Regions from separate parts of the Stenotrophomonas thermophila genome, predicted to be linked through region 1. Evidence: riboswitches for the same ligand, from Rfam matches in the RefSeq annotation. Region 1 holds a riboswitch; the other holds the start of a gene.

Region 1 (11,306 bases):
CACGCCATCGGTCAGCAGGCGCATCACCATCGGAGTGAAATCGGCATCGCTGGAGACGATGGCGAAGCCATCAAGGTTGCGTGCGTAGAGCAGGTCCATGGCATCGATCACCATCGCCATGTCCGAGGCATTCTTGCCCTTGCTGTAGGCAAACTGCTGGATCGGGCGGATCGCATATTCGTGCAGCACCGCTTCCCAGCCCTTCAACCGCGGGCTCTTCCAGTTGCCATAGGCGCGGCGCACGTTGGCCACGCCGTAGCGGGCGACTTCGGCCAGGACCTCGTCGATCTTCGAGGCCGGCGCATTGTCGGCGTCGATCAACAGGGCGATGCGCTTTTCCGGTTCGCTCATGGGCTCCTCACGGGCCGTTGCCTGAACCCGAGTATCGCCGATCCACGCGGGCGCTGACGTGACAGGCAGTCGCCGTGCGAAGATGCCAGGCGCTTCCCCCGATGCCCCCACTGGAGTGAGTCGATGAGTCGCGAGCGCGTTCCCCACCTGGTCGTTGTCGGCGGCGGTTTTGCCGGTCTCTGGGCCACCCGTGCCCTGGCCCGCGAGCGCATACGCATCACCCTGGTCGACCGCCGCAACCATCATCTGTTCCAGCCGCTGCTGTACCAGGTGGCCACCGCCGGCCTGTCCGCGCCGGATATCGCCGCACCGCTGCGCCACATCCTCGGCCACCAGCGCAACGTGGAAGTCCGCCTCGGCGAAGTGGTCGCCATCGACAAGCAGGCCCGGCAGATCCGCATGGCCGATGGCAGCACGCTGGACTACGACAGCCTGCTGCTGGCCACCGGCGCCACCCACGCCTACTTCGGCAACGACCAGTGGGCCGATGATGCGCCCGGCCTGAAGACGCTGGACGATGCGATCGCGCTGCGCCGCAAGCTGCTGCTGGCGTTCGAGCGCGCCGAGGCGGAACCGGACCCGGCGAAGAAGGCCGCATGGCTGAGCTTCGCGGTGGTCGGTGGCGGTCCCACCGGTGTTGAACTGGCCGGCACCCTGGCCGAGATCGCGCGGCATACGTTGCGCAACGAATTCCGCCACATCGATCCAGCCAGCGCCAAGGTGCGGCTGATCGAGGCCGGGCCGCGCGTGCTGTCCTCGTTCCCGGAAGTACTTTCGCTGAAAGCACGCCGCCAGCTGGAAAAGCTGGGCGTGGAAGTGCTGACCGGTACCCCGGTGAGCGACATCGACAGCCAGGGCTTCACGCTCGGTGATCAGTTCGTGCCGGCACGCACCGTGGTCTGGGCCGCCGGCGTGGCCGCTTCACCGCTGGCGCGCACGCTGGACGTGCCACTGGATCGCGCCGGCCGCGTGCCGGTGCAACCGGACCTGACCCTGCCCGATCACCCGGAGCTGTTCGTGGCCGGCGACCTGGCCGCACTGAACCAGGCCGACGGCAAGCCGGTTCCCGGCGTGGCGCCCGCGGCCAAGCAGATGGGCAAGTACGTGGCCGAGGTGGTCCGCGCGCGCCTGCATGGCAAGGCGGCGCCGGGGCCGTTCAAGTACGCCGACTACGGCAACCTGGCCACCATTGGCCGCATGGCCGCGATCGTGCACCTGGGCCGGCTGCAGTTGTCTGGTGTACTGGCATGGTGGTTCTGGCTGGCCGCGCACGTGTTCTTCCTGATCGGCTTCCGCAACCGCATCGTGGTGCTGCTGAACTGGGCCGTGGCGTACTGGAGCTACCAGCGCAGCGCGCGCATCATCTTCGGTGATGACCAGGACGACCGTCGGCCGAGGCGGTAGGAGTGCACTCGCGCCTCCCCGACCGGTGCGGTAGATCCACGCCATGCGTGGATGACTGTCTGTGCATGCCGCATGGAGCTCAGCCACGCACGGCGTGGCTCTACTTCCTCATCGGGGCGCCCGGCACCCACCGTTTCGACCCGGTCCGGCAGAAGTCCTCCTTCCTCGCGGTGTCGGCAATCTGCGCGGTACTCCAATGCCGGGTGATCCAGATCGTCAATGCGGTACTACTGAGATGCCAGCGCAGCATGCCGCGCTGTGGTTGCCGCCACAGGTGGCGTCGGGCAATCCAGAAGGCCTCCCGCTCCACTTCCGGCACCTTCTTCTTCATCACGTCCTTGTCGAAGAACTGCGCGGCGAAACGCCAGGGATTCATCGGCTGGTATCCCGCGCGTGGTTCACTGCTGCACGCAGCCATACCACTGGGCGCGCGGTCGGCCGGCTTCGGCCGACCCCCTGCCAATGCCAGCCCGAGCAGGTACAGCAGGCCAGGCAACAGCGCGATGCCGGCGACCAGCACGACGACGGAGATCCATGCTTTGCCGGCGGCGCGCATCGTTCACGGCGCCTTCGGTTTCGGGTACCACAGCGACGACAATGACCGACGGTCGTGCTGAAAAGCAAAGGTGGACATCCGGGTCTCCAGCGCTTGGCGCGGAGCGATCATCGCATGGCCCGGCAGCCCATCCACGCATGGCGTGAATCTACAGAACCCGGAGCCGAGCGTGGGCTCGGCTCTACAGAAGCGCAGGATCCGGGGCCTGCAGCCAGGCCAGCTTACGTTCGCGCGGCTGCTGCTTGAGCTGCCATTCGGCCCGTGACGCGGCGGCCCGGTCCGGGTACTGGCGCACGGCCAGCACGCGCAGCGGTGGCCGCGCCCGGGTGTAGCGCGCGCCCTTGCCGGCTTGGTGGGCGGCGAAGCGCGCGTCCACATCGGTGCTGATGCCGGCGTAATAGCTGCCATCGCGGCATTCGAGCAGATACAGGAACCACGGGCGGAGGGACGGGGCCATGCCCGGATTATGCCGTGCTGCACTGCAGCGGATATACTGGCGCCCGAATGCAGGAGAGAGGCGCCGCGCTGGCGCCCGCCGAAGGCGCAGGCTCCCATGATCGCTCAGGCCGGTGGGCTGGAATCCCACCAACCATGCATTCGACTCGCCGAGCTGGAGAGAGGTCACCGGGCACGCCCGGGACGATCCGCCGAAGGGGCACGCGGCCCATGCCGCTGAACTCTCAGGCAAAAGGACAGCGGGAGCGGCACCGGTCATCGTCATTCCGTCATTGCGCAGGCAGTGGCGGTCGTCGCGCATGGCCGGCCCCACCGCGCCCGGAGCCTGTCCCATGCTGCTGTCCATCATCTACCTGATTGCCATTTCCGCCGAAGCCATGACCGGCGCACTGGCCGCCGGCCGCCGCCGCATGGACCTGTTCGGCGTGGTCATGATCGCCTGCGTCACCGCTCTCGGTGGCGGTTCGCTGCGCGACATCCTGCTTGGCCATTACCCGCTGGGCTGGGTGAAGCATCCCGAGTACCTGGGTTTTACCGTGTGCGCGGCGCTGATCGCCACCTGGGTTGCGCGCTGGATGCACCACTTCCGCCGCACCTTCCTGGTGCTCGATGGCCTGGGCCTGATCGCCTTCACCCTGATCGGCTGTTCGATCGCGCGTGAGGCCGGCCATGCAATGCCGATCGTGCTGATCGCCGGCATGCTGACCGGTGCCTTCGGCGGCGTGCTGCGCGACATCCTCTGCAACGAGGTGCCGCTGATCTTCCAGAAGGAGCTGTACGCGATCATCGCGCTGCTGACCGGCGCGGCCTACCTGTTGCTGCTGCACTGGGGCGTGGCCGACGCCACCGCGATCCTGTGCTGCCTCGGCGGCGGCTTCGCGCTGCGCCTGCTGGCGATCCACTTCCGCTGGGAAATGCCGAAGTTCGTGTACCACGACGAAGTGCATTGAGGTTCGCGCGGCGCAATCCGCACCACCCCGGCGATGGACCTGGCGCTGCCGCTCACGCGCAGCGCCAGGCGCATCGCCGGTGCAGATGGGCCGGTCTCCAACTCCGGCCGGCCCTGATCGCGGCCGCACCCCCGCAGGCGCTGGCCACCATCCACACACGTGCCGCCATCAGGCGGCTTCATTCACGCTGCTTCGGACACCTTCACTTCACGACGGGCACGCACGGCCGCAGCCAGTCGCTCCAGCACCGTCACGGTGGTGTCCCAGTCGATGCACCCATCGGTGATGCTCTGGCCGTAGACCAGCGGCTGGCCTTCCACCAGTTCCTGGCGGCCACCGACCAGATGGCTCTCGATCATCACGCCCACGATGCGCTGTTCGCCGTCTTCCAGCTGAACAGCAATGTCCTCGATCACCTTCGGCTGGTTCTCCGGGTTCTTCAGGCTGTTGGCATGGCTGGCATCGATCATCAGGCGCGCCGGCAGCTTGGCCTTGGCCAGCGCCTGGCAGGCGTCGGCAACACTGGCTGCGTCGTAGTTCGGCTGCTTGCCCCCACGCAGGATCACATGGCAATCGGGGTTGCCGGTGGTCGACACGATGGCAGTGCCGCCCTGCTTGGTGACCGACAGGAAGTGGTGCGGATTGGACGCAGCACCTACGGCGTCAGCGGCAATCTTCACGTTGCCATCGGTGCCGTTCTTGAAGCCGACCGGGCACGACAGCCCCGACGCAAGTTCGCGATGCACCTGGCTTTCCGTGGTGCGTGCGCCGATCGCGCCCCATGCCACCAGGTCGGCGATGTACTGCGGCGAGATCACGTCGAGGAATTCAACACCCGCCGGCAGGCCAAGCTTGTTGATGTCGCGCAGCAGGCCACGGGCGATGCGCAGGCCCTTGTCGATCCTGAAGCTGCCATCCAGGTCCGGGTCATTGATCAGGCCCTTCCAGCCCACCGTGGTGCGTGGCTTCTCGAAATACACGCGCATGACGATTTCCAGCTCGCCTGCCAGCGCGTCGCGCAGTGGCTTCAGGCGCTGGGCGTACTCGATGGCGGCGTTCGGGTCGTGGATCGAGCACGGGCCCACCACCACCGCCAGGCGGTCATCGCGGCCGTGCAGGATCTGGTGCAGCGCTGCGCGCGAGGCGCTGACGGTGCCGGAGGCTTCATCGTCACAGGGCAGCATCGCCAGCAGCTGGGCAGGCGGTGTCAGCGGTTCGATGGTGCGGATACGCAGGTCGTCGGTGTGCGGGGGCATTGCAGGAGATCTCCGGAACGTTGGGGGTCCCCAGCGTGGCGGCATGAAAAAAGCCGCCAGGTTCGCTGGCGGCTTTCGGGAATGCGTCTGAAGCTTTCTTCAGGGTGAGCGCAGTCCTTCCTCCGCCAGTGGCTTCGGAAAGTAATACCAGTAAAAACGGGTAGCGGCTGCGTTCATGGGATCTATTGATAGCACAGCTTTTGCGCAGTGCAAAATGTTTCATCCGCAACTGGGACGCTGCCCGAGCGCAGCGGCGGCCTATCGGCTGCCATGCACTTCAACGTCCAGCAGCAGGCCTTCGTGGATATCGGCCCAGCGCTCCAGCACCCGATCCAGCTCCTGCCGGGCCTCGTCCAGCTGCTCGGGGTTGAGCAGGGAGCGTGCGGTGTAGAGGTCGGAGACCAATCGACGCAGGGCCGATTCCGGGATGGCCACCGACGGGTTCTCCTGCCCCGGCAACTGCAATGCCGGGCACTCGCCAAGCGGACCGAACAGCGTGACCTCGAGCTTGCTCTGCATGATCAACGTCCCTGCGGATGGACATGGGCAACGCACTGTTTACCGTGTATCGGTGACAGGCGCATGTGCCGCCCATGCCGGGGATCGCAGGCCGCCGCCGTACCACTACAGCGCGGCCAGGTCGGCCAGATGCTGGCCCATGCTGTCCACCTCACCGATGGCATGGGTGGTGGTGAAGTAATCATGCCAGCCGGTGGCGGCGATCCCGGCCACCAGCGTGTCGGCCGCTTCGCGGCTGGCGCAGTGCCAGACCGCATAGAACTGCTCGCCGGTGCCACACGGCACGTCCGTAGCGATGCGGCCCATGGCCACCGGCCTGATGCATTCCGGGTCGAAACGCTGCATGCCCTCACCGATGCGGGCGAAGAAGGCGGTGCGTTGTCCGGGCGAGAGCGCCGTCCAGGCGGGGGTGGCGGTGTAGAGCTCGATAAAGGTGTGGGCCATTGCGGTTCTTCCTTGAGGTTCATGGGATTGCCGGCCAGCGGCCGCCATTACCGCAGTGATCGCATGGCGCGTTTGCGGATGTAGGCGTTGGCATCGCTGTGGTGCTCGCGTTGCCAACGTGCGCACAGCCCACGCAGCCATTGCGGCTGCGTCTTGCCGGCATCGTTGAGCCAATTGCCGACGGAGTCCTGCACATAGCGCTCGGGGTCGTCGGCCAGCGCGTCCAGCAACGGCACTGCGTGTTGAGGCTGCTGCTTGAACAGCGCGATATGCGTAGCCCAGACGCCCCGGGGACGCAGCGCCTCGCAGGCGAAACGGCGCAGGTACGGCGATACTTCCTGCGTCCACGGTTGCAGGTACCCAAGCGCCTGCAGCGGTGCAGCAACGATGTCCGTGCGCAGTGCCAGCCAGGCCCATTCGCGCACGCCGAAGTGTGGGTCATCGGCCAGCGTTCGTATCGCCTGCAGCTTCCCTGCCAGGGGCGTGCCGGCGTCACTGCCGATCAGGTAGCAGGCCCAGCCACGCACCGTATCGGAGGCGTGGCCCCGCCACTGCGCGGGATCGCCCTGTCCGCTGTCGCGCAGCAGGCGGGCGGCCAATGCCATGCGCTGGGTGATGCCCTTGCCTGCGGCGTCGCGCATGCGTTGCAGTGCGTCCGGTTCGAGCACAGGTGCCACGACGTGCAGCAGTTCGGCGAAATCCACCGCCAGGCACTCGGCCAGGTGGGTGGCGGCGACGCGACCGGTGCTGAGCGCACGCAGGCGTTCGGCCGCAATGGGCGCGCTCATGCAGCGGATTCCCGCCCGGCATCGGTGTGCTGCCAGACCTTGTGCAGCAACCGTGAAAGCTGCTGCTGTTCGTCGGCCTCCAACCCGTTGAACAGGCCCCCGATCCACTGCGTGTGCTGCTCGAACAGCGCCTCGGCGAGGCGTGTCCCCTGTGCGGTCAACACGATCCGCAGGCGGCGGCCATCTTCGGCATCGCTGTGGCGCTGCAGCAGGCCTTCGCGCTGCAGGCCGTCGAGCAGGCCACTGATGGTGGCGCGGGTCACGCCGGCACGCTCGGCCAGCTCATGCGGCGGCAGCGAGCCACCGGCCCCGTGCAGCAGGAACAACACGATGAAGCGGCCTTCGCTGAGGCCATGCGGTGCCAGCCGTGCGGCGCAGTCGTGGTCGATGGCGGCAGACAGTGACAGCAGTTGGAAGCACAGGCGCAGCTGGGGCAGGTTTACCTCGCCGCGGCGCGCAGCTTCCTTGAGCAGAGCGGTGTGTTTTGCTTCCAGCATGCCGGCCACCATGTGATTAGGTGCCTAATCATAATCGATTTTCGCCCATGGAACCACGCTGTGCGGAGCATGCGGGGCCGGGTCCGGCCAAGCCCGCGCATCGCCCAAAAAGAAAAACCCCGCCTTGCGGCGGGGTTCTTCTCTACAACGGGAAGGTATGCCGACCCAGGGCCGGCATCCCAATGCCAGGGGCGAGGACTTAGAAGTCCATGCCGCCCATGCCACCCATGCCGCCCATGCCACCGGCGCCGCCCATGGCCGGCTCGTCCTTCTTCGGAGCTTCGGCCACCATGGCTTCGGTGGTGATCATCAGGCCAGCGATCGAGGCGGCGTTCTGCAGCGCCGAACGGGTCACCTTGGTCGGGTCCAGGATGCCGAACTGCAGCATGTCGCCGAACTCGCCGGTGGCCGCGTTGTAGCCGAAGCTGCCGGTGCCTTCCTTGACCTTGTTGATGATGACCGACGGCTCGTCACCGGCGTTGGCAACGATCTCGCGCAGCGGGGCTTCCATCGCACGCAGGGCAATCTGGATGCCGTGGTTCTGGTCTTCGTTGGCGCCCTTCAGACCGGCCAGCGCGGTGATCGCGCGGACCAGGGCAACACCGCCGCCCGGAACCACGCCTTCTTCAACGGCCGCACGGGTGGCGTGCAGGGCGTCGTCGACGCGGTCCTTCTTTTCCTTCATTTCGATTTCGGTCGAGGCGCCGACCTTGATCACGGCAACACCGCCGGCCAGCTTGGCCACGCGTTCCTGCAGCTTCTCGCGGTCGTAATCCGAGGAGGTGTCCTGGATCTGGGTCTTGATCTGCGCCACACGGGCATCAACGTTGGCCTTGTCGCCGACGCCGTCGATGATGGTGGTGTTCTCCTTGGAAACCTGCACCTTCTTGGCGCGGCCCAGGTCCTTGATGGTGGCCTTCTCCAGCGACAGGCCGACTTCTTCGGAGATCACGGTGCCGCCGGTCAGCACGGCCATGTCTTCCAGCATCGCCTTGCGACGGTCGCCGAAGCCCGGGGCCTTGACGGCCACGACCTTGACGATGCCACGGATGGTGTTGACCACCAGGGTCGCCAGCGCTTCGCCTTCGACTTCCTCGGCCACGATCAGCAGCGGCTTGCCGGCCTTGGCGACGCCTTCCAGCACCGGCAGCAGGTCGCGGACGTTGGAGATCTTCTTGTCGTGCAGCAGGATGAACGGGTCATCCAGGTCAGCGGTCTGCGACTGCTGGTTGTTGATGAAGTACGGGGACAGGTAGCCGCGGTCGAACTGCATGCCCTTGACCACGTCCAGCTCGTTGTCCAGGCCCGAGCCTTCTTCAACGGTGATGACGCCTTCCTTGCCGACTTCCTTCATCGCGTCAGCAATGATCTGGCCGATCGACTCGTCCGAGTTGGCCGAGATGGTACCGACCTGGGCAATCGCCTTGTCGTCGGCGGTCGGCTTGGAGATGTTCTTCAGCTCGGCGACGGCGGCCGAAACGGCCTTGTCGATACCGCGCTTGAGGTCCATCGGGTTCATGCCGGCGGCCACGGCCTTGGCACCTTCGCGGATCAGGGCCTGGGCCAGCACGGTGGCGGTGGTGGTGCCGTCGCCGGCGTCGTCGTTGGTGCGCGAAGCAACTTCCTTCACCATCTGCGCGCCCATGTTCTCGAACTTGTCAGCCAGTTCGATTTCCTTGGCGACGGAGACGCCGTCCTTGGTGATGGTCGGAGCGCCGAAGCTCTTTTCCAGCACGACGTTGCGGCCCTTCGGGCCGAGCGTGGCCTTGACGGCATTGGCGAGAACGTTGACGCCGCGCACCATGCGCGAACGGGCATCTTCACCGAAACGGATATCCTTGGCAGCCATGTGCAGTTACCTCATCTGGTAGCGCCGGGCCATGCCCGGCGGCTGGGTGTTGGAATCAGGGGATGGAACAGGTCGCGCCGGGGCTCAGCCGATGACGGCGAGCACGTCGTCCTCGCGCAGGACCTTGTATTCGACGCCTTCGCTCTTGTACGAGCTGCCGGCGTACTGGCCGTAGATGACCTTGTCGCCGACCTTCAGCGACGGCGCGCGCACGTTGCCGTTGTCCAGCGGCTTGCCCGGGCCGACGGCCACGACCTCACCCTTGGTGGACTTTTCCTTGGCCGAGTCGGGGATGACGATGCCACCGGCGGAGATTTCGTCGGCTTCGATCGGCTTGACCACAACGCGGTCGTGCAGCGGCTTGATGCTCATAGGAGACCTCTTAAGTGATTGATTGGTCTAAAAAAGTCCGGCGATGTTAGCACTCGCCCCGGGCGAGTGCCAGAACCGCACGTGAAGAAACCCGACAACGTCGGGAGCAGGGCAGAGATGGAGCCCCGCCGCCCCCTTTCAAGGGCCGAATGAAAAAATTTTTCCACCCGCGCGCCTCGGCCAGGGCGTCGGTCCAGATCAATTTCGGTGACAAGCGTCGCACTGTCAGACATCTGACGTTCATTTACGACAAAGTGTCACTGGATCGGCCTTAGGCTCGGTCCGGCATTCCCAATCACAAGGAGGAGTCGATGCGATTGCTGTCCCCGCTTGCCGCTGCCTACCTGCTGGCGCTGGCCGCTGCGCCGGCCCAGGCCGAGGTCTTCATCAACGAACTGCACTACGACGACAGCACCGCCGCCGGTGACGTCGGCGAAGCGATCGAGGTCGTAGCCACTGCCGGTGAGGACCTGTCCGGCTACCGCCTGTACCTCTACAACGGCAGCAATCCGTCCGCCGCCACCGTCTATGCCAACAACCCGGTCCCGGCCGGCACCGCCGCCGGCTGCGGCAGCGCCACCATCGCCGTGGTCAGTTACCCGACCAACGGGATCCAGAACGGCCCGACCGACGGCATCGCCCTGGTCGATGCCAGTGGCAAAGTGGTCCAGTTCCTCAGCTATGAGGGCGCCATCACCGCCTCCGGTGGCCCTGCCGCCGGCATGACCAGCCAGAACATCCCGGTGGCCGAGACCAACAGCACCGCGCCGGGCACCTCGTTGCAGCTGACCGGCAGCGGCAGCCAGTACACCCACTTCACCTGGGCCGAATCGGCCGGCCAGACCTTCGGCAGCTGCAACAACGGCCAGACTTTCAGCGGCGGTGGCACGCCAGGCCCGAACACGCCGCCGTCGGTGTCCACCACCACCCCGGCGCAGGGCAGCAGCACCTTCCCGGCTGCGGCCGATCTGGAAGTGGTGTTCAGCGAAACCGTGAACCTGGCCAGCGGCGCGTTCGCGCTGAGCTGCGGCACCTCCGGCAGCGTGCCGCTGACCTTCCCGGCCAGCGGCCGCAGCGTGAAGCTGTCCACCAACACCGCGCTGGTGGCCGGTGAAGCCTGCCGCTTCGACATCCGCGCCGCGCGCGTCACCGACCTGCTGGGCGCGCACCCGGCCGCCGACAGCCGCATCGCCTTCACCGTGGCCAGCACCGGCGGCAATCCGGACCCGGGCAACCCGGGCGTGCCGGCCGGCTACTACTCCAGGGTCAACACCAGCAGCCCCAGCCAGCTGCGCTGCTCGCTGCACGCCACCATCAAGGGCCATACCGCCTACCCGTACAGCGGCTCGGGCACCAATACCTGGACCATCCTGGAAATCGCCGACGAGGATCCGAACAACCCGAACCGCATCCTCGATGCCTACCGCAACCGCAGCTACGCCAAGGTCAGTGATCGTGCGGGCACCGGCAGCGGCCTGACCTACAACCGCGAGCACACCTGGCCGAACTCGCTGGGCTTTGCCAGCACCACCGGCGACAAGGGCCTGCCCTACGCGCCGTACACCGATACCCACATGCTGTACCTGACCGACGCGCAGTGGAACGCCGACCGCGGCAACAAGCCGTTCGGCAAGTGCGATGCCAGCTGCGGTGAGCGTGCCACCGAAGCCAACAATGGGCAGGGCGGCGGCAGTGGTGGCTATCCGGGCAACTCCAACTGGGTGCGCACGCCGGACGGCAACACCGGCACGTTCGAGGTGTGGGGCAAGCGCAAGGGCGACATGGCGCGCGCGGTGATGTACATGGCGATCCGCTATGAGGGTGGCAAGGATGCGGCCACCGGTCAGTCCGAGCCGGACCTGGA
Region 2 (11,306 bases), on a different contig from region 1:
ACCACTGGCGTCTCGATTTGCCGTAACTCACCTCTGGCTGCCTGTCGCAATCGGTCTGCCATTGTTTACGCTGCTGATGGACTTCGGCGGTGATCAATGGGTGGCCGATCACCTGTTCCGTCTTGAAGGCAGCCACTGGGCGCTGCAGGACGCCTGGATCACCCGCAGCGTCGTGCACAAGGCCGGCAAATGGTTGAGCACGGCGGCGGCGCTGGTCGTGATCCTGCTGTGCTTCCACCACTGGCGTAAGGGTCGCGATCGCACCCTGCAATGGGCGCTGCTTTATGTCGTGATTGCCATGGCACTGGGCACCGGCGCGATCTCCCTGCTGAAGTCGCTGGTGCCGATGGAATGCCCGTGGGACCTGCTGCGCTACGGTGGCCACCAGCCTTTTATCGGGCTTTTCACGGCGCGCCCCGCTGGCATGGCCGCGCAGGCCTGCTTCCCGGCCGGTCACGCCAGTGCTGGCTACGCCTGGCTGTGTCTGTACTATTTCGCCCTGCTATGGCGCCCGTCGTGGCGCTGGACCGGGTTGTGGATCGGCCTCGGCGCCGGCCTGGTGTTCGGCATCAGCCAGCAGCTGCGCGGTGCACATTTCCTTTCGCATGACGTTGCCACTGCATTGATCTGCTGGTTGCTTTCGCTGGGCCTGTATCTCATCGTCAAGTGCGTCCTGACACACCGTCAACCGAACCATGCCAACCGCCAGGAGGCAAACGCATGAGCGCATCGGTCCAACGGCCCGCCCGCCTCCCCGCCCTTGCGGGTCTACGCCACTGGCGGCCGCAGCTGTCCACCGAAGCGCTGATCGCGCTGACCAGCCTGTTCTTCGCGGTGGCCGGCAATGGCCTGTTCTGGCACAGCGCGATGGCCAGCCATCCAGGCAGCCTGCGCTACGCGCTTTCACTGCTGCTGTTGCTGCTGGGCGCTCACGGCGTGCTGCTGGGCATCCTGGTCTGGCGCTGGAACGCCAAGGTGGTGATCAGCCTGTTGCTGCTGGTGACCGCATTCGCCGCGCACTACATGAGCCGCTACCACATCTACCTGGATGCTGACATGCTGCGCAACGTGCTGGCGACCGACCCCAAGGAAAGCCGCGAGCTGATGACCGTGTCGCTGCTGTGGCCGGTGCTGTTGCTTGCGGTGCTGCCGATGATCGTGCTGTGGCGCGTGCAGCTGCGCCGCCGCAGCTGGGGCCGCAGCCTGATGTCGCGGCTGGGCTTCCTGGCGGTGGCCGCAGTGACCGCCATCGGCGGTGCCCTGATCTCGTTCCAGGATGTCTCGGCACTGATGCGCAACCAGCGTGAAGTGCGCTATCTCGCGACACCGGCCAATGTCCTGTTGGGCATGCCGCGTGCATTGCGTGGCGACAATCCGGTGCAGCGCGCGCCGAAGCTGCCGATCGGTAACGATGCCAAGGCCACCCCGCGCGCGCCGGCCAGCAAGCCGCGCCTGCTGGTGATCGTCATGGGCGAGACCGTGCGTGCGCAGAACTGGGGGCTCAACGGTGGCCGCAACACCACCCCGGAACTGGCGCAGGCCAGCGTGATCAATTTCCCGGACATGCACTCGTGCGGCACCAGCACCGAGGTTTCGCTACCGTGCCTGTTCTCGCCATGGGGCCGTCACGACTACGACGAAAAGAAGATCCGTGCGCACCAGTCGCTGCTGCACGTCCTGGACCGCGCCGGCATCGTGCCGTTGTGGCGTGACAACCAGTCCGGCTGCAAGGGCGTGTGCGAAGGCCTGGACTTCCAGTCGCTGTCCGATGCCACCACGCCGGGCCTGTGCGCCGATGGCCGCTGCATGGATGAGATCCTGCTGCAGGACCTGGCCACCCAGGTGCGGGCCAGGCCCGGGGACCGGGTGGTGGTGCTGCACCAGCTGGGCAACCACGGACCGGCCTACTTCGAGCGCTATCCGGCCGCCTTCGCCCGCTTCAAGCCAACCTGCGATACCCGTGACATCGGCCGCTGCTCGCGCGAAGAGATCACCAACAGTTACGACAACGCCGTGCTGTACACCGATCACTTCCTGACCAAGACCATCGGCACGCTGCAGGGCATGCAGGACTACGACACGGCGATGATCTACCTGTCCGACCATGGCGAGTCGCTGGGCGAAAAAGGCCTGTTCCTGCATGGCGTGCCGTATGCGATCGCTCCGGCCGAGCAGACCCGCGTACCGATGACGATGTGGTTCTCGCCGGGCTTCGCCAGCAGCCGTGGCTTGGACCTGCAGTGCGTGCGCAAGCGTTCGGCGGCGTATACCGACCACGACAACCTGTTCCCGTCGGTGCTGGGCCTGATGCAGGTGAAGACCTCGCTGTACGAGCGCGACCGCGACGTGTTCGCCAACTGCGAAGGTTGAGGGTTGTTCGGCAGGGCTTGCAGCCCTGCACCCGCGGTAGTGCCGGCCGCTGGCCGGCAGCCTCGACAGCAACAGCAACAACAAAAGCTGGCATTCCGTGGATTGGCGGGGTGGGTCCGGTTGCGGGGGACGCTGCAAGTACGTCCATGTAAGCTCGGTCGCCGCATCCATGCGGCTCACGCCCCCGCAACCGGACCCCGCCTTCGACAGATTTCCGCGATCTGTCGGAACGACGCATTGCCTGGTGGGTGTCGACCTTGGTCGACACAGTAGATCCACGCCATGCGTGGATGACTCATTCGATATCTGACAGATGTGTCGACCAAGGTCGACACCTACCGACAGCACACGGAATCTGTCAGAGGGGGGGGGGTGTGGGAGTGCGGGGTGTCAGCCGCATGGATGCGGCTGCCAAGCCTACACGGACGTACTTGCGGCGCCCCGCACTCCGACACCGCCCCGCCAAACCAAGAATAGTCCGCTGTTGCTGTTGCTTCTGCCTTTGCCCTTGCTTGAAAGCCTCTGCGGGTGCCGGGCGCCGCCCGGCCGACTTCCGCCACTTGCGGTCGCAGCCACTGCCCACTAGCCTTCGGCCGTCGTTCACCACCCAAGGACCGCCCGTGAAACACCGTCATCTCCTGCTGGCCTCGGCAATCGCCGCCGCCACGCTGGCCCTGGCCGCCTGCAAGAAGGAAGCTGCCCCAGGCACCGATACCGCCAGCAGCAGCGCCCCGGCCGGCGAAACCGCCGACCAGTTCGTGGCCCGCATCAATGCCGAGTTCAAGGCCGCCTACCCGGAGATGACCTCGGCGCAGTGGCTGTCCTCCACCTACATCAACAGTGATTCGGAACGCATCGCGGCCAAGGCCAACGAGCGCTCGCTGACCCAGCTCAACAGCTGGATCGAACAGGCCGCCAAGTTCGACGGCCAGCCGATGAGCGAGAACAGCAAGCGCGCGATCCACCTGCTGAAGCTGATGTCGTCGATGCCGGCGCCGCGCGACCCGGCCAAACTGGCCGAGCTGACCCAGATCGCCACCCGCATGGAAGGCAGCTATGGCGCCGGCAAGTACTGCACCGATGCCAACGACCCGAACTCCTGCCGCCAGCTGGGCGAGCTGGAGCAGGTGCTGGCACGCAGCCGCGACTACGACAAGCAGCTCGACGCCTGGCAGGGCTGGCACAGCACCACCAAGAACATGCGCGGCGACTATCAGAAGTTCGTCGGCCTGGTGAACGAAGGCGCCAAGGGCATGGGCTTCACCGATGCCGGCCAGATGTGGCGCAGCGGCTATGACATGCCGCCGGAGCAGATCGGCCCGGAAACCGATCGCCTGTGGGAACAGGTCAAGCCGATGTACGAACAGCTGCACTGCTATGCGCGCGCCAAGCTGGACAAGACCTACGGCAAGGACAAGGCCGAAGTGGGCAATGGCCTGATCGCCGCGCACCTGCTGGGCAACATGTGGCAGCAGGACTGGTCCAACCTGTGGGACCAGCTGGAACCATACCCGGGTGCCGGCAGCCTGGACATCACCGCTGCACTGGAAAAGCAGTACCAGACCAACCTGAGCGCGGCGCTGGCCAAGGCCGGCAAGGACGCCAGTGTGGCGGCCCAGTACAAGGCGCAGCGCGAAGCCGAACTGCGCACCGCCAAGCAGATGACTGAGCGCGCGCAGGACTTCTACGTGTCGCTGGGCATGCCGTCACTGCCGCAGTCGTATTGGGAAAAAACCCAGTTCATCAAGCCTGACGACCGCGACGTGGTCTGCCACGCCAGCGCCTGGGACATGAACATGGAAGGCGACGTGCGCACAAAGATGTGCATCAAGCCGAACGAAGAGAATTTCACCACCATCTACCACGAGCTGGGCCACATCTATTACGACCTGGCCTACAACCCGCTGCCGCCGCTGTTCCAGGGCGGTGCCAACGACGGCTTCCATGAAGCGATCGGCGACACCATCGTGCTGGCGATGACGCCCAAGTACCTCAGCTCGATCGGCCTGGTCGATGCGCCGACCGAAAGCCGCGAAGCAGTCATCAACAACCAGATGCGCATGGCGCTGTCGGGCGTGTCGTTCCTGCCGTTCGGGCTGATGATCGACCGCTGGCGCTGGGGCGTGTTCGATGGCTCGATCACCGCCGACAACTACAACAAGGCATGGTGGGACCTGAAGGCCAAGTACCAGGGCGTAGCCCCGGCCAGCACCCGTGGTGAAGAATTCTTCGATCCGGGCGCGAAGTACCACGTGCCGGGCAACACCCCGTACACCCGTTACTTCCTGGCGCGCATCCTGCAGTTCCAGTTCTACAAGGGCCTGTGCGACGCCTCGGGGTACAAGGGCCCGCTGCATGAGTGCACCTTCTACGGCAACAAGGAAGCCGGCCAGAAGTACTGGGCGATGCTGAGCAAGGGTGCCAGCCAGCCGTGGCAGGCCACGCTGAAGGAGCTGACCGGCACCGACAAGCTCGATGCCGGCCCGATGATCGAGTACTTCACCCCGGTCAACGAGTGGCTGAAGCAGCAGAACGAAGGCCAGATGTGCGGCTGGCAGGCCAACGCGGCCCCGGCGGCGAAATGAGAAAAGGGGCGGGTCCGCGAGGATCCGCCCCTTTCTGGTAGTGCCGGCCGCTGGCCGGCAACTGCACGGTGGAAATCCGTCTGGCAGCCGGCCAGCGGCCGGCTCTACCGCAACAGCGATCAGCTGTTCTTCTTCGCTGCCATCGCTGCAGCCAGCTCGGCCTTGAACTCCTCGAAGGTCTGGCCCTTCTCCTTTGCTTCGGCCTGTGCGGCATCACGCAGCGCATCGGAGTACATCAGGCGCACCGGCGTGCCCTTGCGTTCGTGCAGCTCACCGGCCTGCATGATCAGCGCCAGCACCTGCGCAGCGCTCTCGCTGTGGCCGGCGATGCGGCCGTCCATGCCCAGCACCCATTCGCCGTCGCGGCGCACGACACCGGCCAGCAGGGTGCGCTGAGCATCGCGCAGTTCGGCATGCGGTTCCACCGGCGACGCCTGCGCGGCGGCCTTGTTGGCGGCCTGCTTTTCCTGGCGACGGCGCTGGTCGCGGCGGGTCTTGGAACTGGTGGACATGGTGCGGTACCGCTGCGAAGGGGGGCGCAAGGATAGCGCACCCCGCCCGCAGCGCTGCTTCACGCGTGCTCGATCCAGTCCGGTCAGTCCAGCACCTTGCCATGCCGCCAGTAGCCCATGAAGGTGATCGCGCGGCGGTCCAGCCCGCAATCGCGCACGAGGTGGCGGCGGATCGCCATGACCGCCCCCGCCTCACCCGCCACCCAGGCATACAGCGGACCGGCCACGCGGGTATGGGCCTGCTCCCAGAGGATCTGCGTATCGACGTCGATCTCCTCCAGCGCATCGTTGGCAGCCACGCTCGAGGTCGCTGCCAACCGCGCCTGGACCGCCTGCAGCAACGGCTGTCCGTAGGCGGCTTGCCCGCGCGGCAGCCAGACCAGCTCGGCGCTGGAGGGCGCCTTCAGGTGCACCGCATCACCGGCCTGCGCCACCTCCAGCAGCGCCAGCGTGCGCGGTGGGTCGACCATGGCCGCCAGTTCCTCAAGAATTCCGGCCACCGCCGGCAGCGCGGTTTCATCCGCCACCAGCAGCACCTGGCCGACTCCCGCCGGCGGTTTCCATTCCCAGCCTTCGCTGCTGTCAGCACAGTCGGCATCGGGGGCCAGCAGCACTACGCGGTCGCCCGGTCGCGCGTGGATGGCCCAGCGCGAGGCCGGCCCGGTCTCGCCATGAAGCACGAAATCAACGTCGACCTCGCCCTGCTCGGCGCGCAGGTGGCGGATGGTGTAGGTGCGCATGGGCGGGCGCTGGTCGTCCGGCAGCGCCCGGTAGCGCGGATACCAGTCCTCACCGCTGGGCACCTGCGGCACGTCCTGGCCGGGCAAGGGGAAGAACACCTTGATGCGCTGGTCCGGGCCTTCGGTCTTCATCCGCGCCACGTCGGCACCAGTGAACACCATGCGGTCCAGGGAAGGGGAAAGAACGCGGCGCTCCTTCAGCGCCACCTCGAACAGGCGATAGGTCTGCTGCGCAGCCATGGGGGAACCTCATGCAACGACATCGGATCGGCTGGCTGTCGTGCATCCACGCACCGGCTGGCTGGAGTGCCCAGCCTAGTCCGGTCGTTCCTCGCCGCAAGCGTTGCGGGCATCGCGGCCTGCCCTACCCCTGCGCGCTGCTCAATGGCCCGTGCAGGCTGCCTGCGCCGCGCGTTCACGCTGGTGTTCCCAGTACCAGAACACGAATCCGGCGCCGAAGAACGCGGCCTGGCCCAGCGCCAGGTGCAGCGGGCTGGCACTGAGCAGCGGCGACACCACGCCGGCCACCACGGTGCTGATCATCAGTTGCACAAAGGCCTGCAGCGACGAGGCCAGGCCGCGCTGGTGCGGGTACATGTCCAGCACCGCCAGCGCCAGGATCGGGAAGATCAGTGCCATGCCCATGCCGCCCAGGAAGATCGGCAGCACCGCCCACGGCAGCACGAACTGCGGCGACAGCGCCACGTAGCCGACATTCAGCAGCACCGACAGCGCACACAGGCCGAAACCAATGGACACCTGGCGGGTGGGCGTGGTGTGCCCGGCCATGCGCCCGGACAGGAACGAGCCGGTGGTCATGCCGCCGATGGTGGGGATGAACAACCAGGCGAAACCGCCCTCGCCCAGGTGCAGGTGCTGCATCACGAACACCGGTGCCGAGGAGATGTACAGGAAAATGCCGCCGAAACCGATGCTGCCGGCCAGCGCCAGGCGCAGGAACCGCGGGTTGAAACCGATGCGCACGTAATCACGCAGCAGCACGCGCGGCGACAACGGCACCCGTGCCTCCACCGGATGGGTTTCCGGCAGGTAGCGTGCGGTGGCCGCCAGCAGGAGCAGCGCAAACACCACCAGGAACCAGAAAATCAGTGGCCAGCCGGCGCCACTGAGCAGGATCCAGCCGCCAATGATCGGTGCGATGGCCGGAGCGATGCCGAACAGCATCGATACCTGGCTCATCAGGCGCTGCGCGTCGTGTCCGTGGTACAGGTCGCGGATCACCGCGCGGCCGACGATCATGCCGACACCCGCCGACAGGCCCTGCAGCGCGCGGAACGCCAGCAGCGTGGACAGGTCGGTGGACAGCGCGCAGCCGACCGAGGCGCCGACGAACACCACCAGACCGCCGAGGATCACCCGCTTGCGGCCCCAGGCATCGGACAGCGGGCCGTGCGCCAGACTCATCAGGCCGTAGAACAGCAGGTACACGCTGATGGTCTGCTGCACCGCCACCTCGTCCACCGCCAGGCGCTGGGCCAGCTGCGGGAACGCCGGGAAGATGGTGTCGATCGAGAACGGGCCGAACATGGCCAGGCCGGCGAGCAGCAGGGCCATGCGGCGGGTGGAGGGAGCAACGGCGGCGGTCATGAAGGAAGCGTCCGGCAGGGCCATGCGCGGCACGCACGGCGGGCGCCGGTCCCGCTGCAACGGGGACGGCGCCAGATGAATTCGGGTATCCGCCCATCATAGGTGGGGATTGCGCCCGATGCCATGCAGCGGTGCACAAAACGCACGGCCGGGCCATCGGCCATTCAGCCGCGGGCCCGCGCCGGGGCGCGGCCAGCGGGCCCGCAACGGGCTATAATCGGCGGGCAACACGGTGGGAGAAGCGGAACACCGCTGCCGAAGGCGCAACGCCCGTAATCGCTCAGGCCCGATACCACCCGTAACAGAACTCTGGAGAGACCGGTTCGATCCGGCGCCGAAGGGGCACGAAGCCGCGGTTTTCCGCGCTTCCAAACTCTCAGGCAAAAGGACAGAGGGGCGCCCCGCAGACCGCCGACCGGCGGCTTGTGCCCGTGCGTGTGCCCTTTCCTGACGGATCCTTCGCCATGTCCCAGAACACCCCTTCCCTGCGTGAGCTCGAGCACCACAATGCGTTCGTCGAGCGCCACATCGGCCCCAACGATGCCGAGATCGCGCAGATGCTCGACGTCGTCGGCCACGCGTCGCTGGATGCGATGACCGATGCCATCGTGCCGGCCAAGATCAAGTCGCCGGCGCCGCTGGCGCTGCCGGAGTCGATGACCGAAGTGCAGGCACTGGCGAAGATCCGTGCGATCGCCGACAAGAACACCGTGCTGCGCAGCTTCATCGGCCAGGGTTACTACGGTACCCACACGCCGAACGTGATCCTGCGCAACATCCTGGAAAACCCGGCCTGGTACACCGCCTACACCCCGTACCAGGCGGAAATCTCGCAGGGCCGCATGGAAGCGCTGATCAACTTCCAGACCCTGTGCGCCGACCTGACCGGCATGGAAATCGCCAACGCCTCGCTGCTGGACGAAGCCACCGCCGCCGCCGAAGCGATGACCCTGGCCAAGCGTTCGGCCAAGTCGAAGTCGGACACCTTCTTCGTGCACGATGCCGTGCACCCGCAGACCCTGGAACTGCTGCGCACCCGCGCCGAGCCCATGGGCATCGTGCTGCGCGTCGGCACCCCGGCCGAGGCACTGGAAGCAGAAGCCTTCGGCCTGCTGCTGCAGTACCCGGACACCTTCGGCCAGGTCGGCGACTACAAGGCGCTGGTCGATGCCGTGCACGCACGCGGCGGCCTGGTGGCCGTGGCCACCGACCTGCTGGCCCTGACCCTCCTGGCTGCCCCGGGCGAATGGGGCGCGGACATCGTGGTCGGCAACAGCCAGCGTTTCGGCGTGCCGTTCGGCTTCGGTGGCCCGCACGCCGCCTTCATGGCCTGCCGTGACGCCTACAAGCGCTCGATGCCGGGCCGCCTGATCGGCGTTTCGGTCGATGCCCAGGGCAACCCGGCATACCGCCTGACCCTGCAGACTCGTGAGCAGCACATCCGCCGCGAGAAGGCCACCTCCAACATCTGTACCGCACAGGTGCTGCTGGCAGTGATGGCCTCGATGTATGCGGTCTACCATGGCCCGGAAGGCCTGATCCGCATCGCCCGCCGCACCCACCGCCTGGCCGCCATCCTGGCAGCGGCACTGCGCAACGCCGGCGTACAGGTCGGTGGCGACTTCTTCGACACCCTGCACGTCACCGGCGTGCACGCCGATGAGATCCACGCCAAGGCACGCGCCGCCGGTTACAACCTGCGCGCGATCGACAGCGACTCGGTCGGCATCAGCCTGGACGAGACCGCCACCCGCGCCGACGTGGTCGCGCTGGCCGCCGTGTTCGGCGCGCAGGCCGACATCGATGCGCTGGACGCCAGCACCGCCGACGCGCTGCCGGCGGGCCTGCTGCGCCAGTCCGCGTTCCTGACCCACCCGGTGTTCAACACCCACCACAGCGAGCACGAACTGCTGCGCTACCTGCGTTCGCTGGCCGACAAGGACCTGGCGATGGACCGCACGATGATCCCGCTGGGCTCGTGCACCATGAAGCTCAACGCCACCGCCGAGATGATCCCGGTGACTTGGCCGGAGTTCTCGCAGATCCACCCGCTGGTGCCGGCCGACCAGGCGCTGGGCTACAAGGAACTGATCGACACGCTGGAAGCGATGCTGGTCGAATGCACCGGCTACGACGCGGTCAGCCTGCAGCCGAACTCCGGCGCGCAGGGTGAGTACGCCGGCCTGCTGGCGATCCGTGCCTACCACCGCTCGCGCGGCGAGGGCCATCGCGACATCTGCCTGATCCCGGATTCGGCGCACGGCACCAACCCGGCCTCGGCGCAGATGTGCGGCATGAAGGTCGTGGTGACCAAGACCGATGCCAACGGCAACGTCGACGTCGAGGACATCCGCCTCAACGCCGAAAAGTACAGCGACCGCCTGGCCGCGATCATGATGACCTACCCGTCCACGCACGGCGTGTTCGAGGAAGAGGTGGTCGAGATCTGCGAGATCATCCACAAGCACGGCGGCCAGGTGTACACCGACGGCGCCAACATGAACGCCCTGGTCGGCGTGGCCAAGCCGGGCAAGTGGGGTTCGGACGTTTCGCACCTGAACCTGCACAAGACCTTCTGCATCCCGCACGGCGGTGGCGGCCCGGGCGTCGGCCCGTGCGCGGTCAAGGAGCACCTGGCCCCGTTCCTGCCGGGCAAGCTGGGTGACAACGGCCCGGTCGGCATGGTCAGCGCGGCCAGCTTCGGCAGCGCCTCGATCCTGCCGATCAGCTGGATGTACATCGCGATGATGGGCCGCGAAGGCCTGCGCAAGGCCACCCAGGTCGCGCAGCTCAACGCCAACTACATCGCCAAGCGCCTGGCGCCGCACTTCAAGACGCTGTACACCGGCCGCAACGGCCTGGTGGCGCACGAGTGCATCCTCGACGTGCGCCCGCTGGAGAAGACCAGCGGCATCGGCGCCGAGGACGTGGCCAAGCGCCTGATCGACTTCGGATTCCACGCCCCGACCCTGAGCTTCCCGGTGGCCGGCACGCTGATGGTCGAGCCGACCGAGAGTGAGTCGCTGCACGAGCTGGACCGCTTCATCAACGCCATGATCCAGATCCGAGAGGAAATCAGCGCGATCGAAGACGGCCGCCTGGACCGCGAGGACAACCCGCTGAAGAACGCGCCGCACACTGCCACCGCAGTGACCGCCAGCGAGTGGACCCACGCCTACCCGCGCGAACTGGCTGCCTTCCCGCTGGCCAGCCTGAAGCAGAGCAAGTACTGGCCGCCGGTGGCACGCGTCGACAACGTGTACGGCGACAAGAACGTGATGTGCGCCTGCATCCCGGTCGATGCCTACAAGGACGATGAAGTCGAAGCGTGATTGACGGAACGGCCCGCGCAAGCGGGCCGTTTTCGTTTACGGTAGCGCCGGGCCATGCCCGGCGAGCGCAGCGGCTGAACCGATCACGGGTCCGGCATCTGCCCCAGGCTCAACTGCCACGACACCCCGAAGCGGTCCTGCACCCAGCCGTAGCGGTTG

What was found. A riboswitch is a leader RNA that binds a small molecule or an ion and turns the genes downstream of it on or off. The one in region 1 is predicted to bind glycine.
Region 2: another riboswitch for glycine. It lies ahead of gcvP (aminomethyl-transferring glycine dehydrogenase); the one in region 1 lies ahead of BN1263_RS00350 (trimeric intracellular cation channel family protein).

Annotation. Positions count from the first base shown of each region.
Region 1 covers NZ_CVIW01000001.1:72,818-84,123, forward strand. The annotation lists gene BN1263_RS00330 (NYN domain-containing protein) at 1-351, opposite strand, end outside; gene BN1263_RS00335 (NAD(P)/FAD-dependent oxidoreductase) at 475-1,755, shown strand; gene BN1263_RS00340 (hypothetical protein) at 1,856-2,311, opposite strand; gene BN1263_RS00345 (GIY-YIG nuclease family protein) at 2,493-2,768, opposite strand; glycine riboswitch at 2,809-2,898, shown strand; glycine riboswitch at 2,912-3,015, shown strand; gene BN1263_RS00350 (trimeric intracellular cation channel family protein) at 3,100-3,717, shown strand; gene BN1263_RS00355 (3-deoxy-7-phosphoheptulonate synthase) at 3,900-4,973, opposite strand; gene BN1263_RS00360 (hypothetical protein) at 5,232-5,492, opposite strand; gene BN1263_RS00365 (DUF6616 family protein) at 5,598-5,936, opposite strand; gene BN1263_RS00370 (DNA alkylation repair protein) at 5,984-6,724, opposite strand; gene BN1263_RS00375 (MarR family winged helix-turn-helix transcriptional regulator) at 6,721-7,221, opposite strand; gene groL (chaperonin GroEL) at 7,421-9,070, opposite strand; gene BN1263_RS00385 (co-chaperone GroES) at 9,155-9,442, opposite strand; gene BN1263_RS00390 (endonuclease) at 9,754-11,306, shown strand, end outside.
Region 2 covers NZ_CVIW01000019.1:26,810-38,115, reverse strand. The annotation lists gene BN1263_RS10345 (phosphatase PAP2 family protein) at 1-724, shown strand, start outside; gene BN1263_RS10340 (phosphoethanolamine transferase) at 721-2,370, shown strand; gene BN1263_RS10335 (M2 family metallopeptidase) at 2,991-4,955, shown strand; gene BN1263_RS10330 (hypothetical protein) at 5,075-5,467, opposite strand; gene BN1263_RS10325 (siderophore-interacting protein) at 5,551-6,447, opposite strand; gene BN1263_RS10320 (multidrug effflux MFS transporter) at 6,589-7,815, opposite strand; glycine riboswitch at 8,115-8,217, shown strand; gene gcvP (aminomethyl-transferring glycine dehydrogenase) at 8,280-11,147, shown strand; gene BN1263_RS10310 (VOC family protein) at 11,231-11,306, opposite strand, start outside.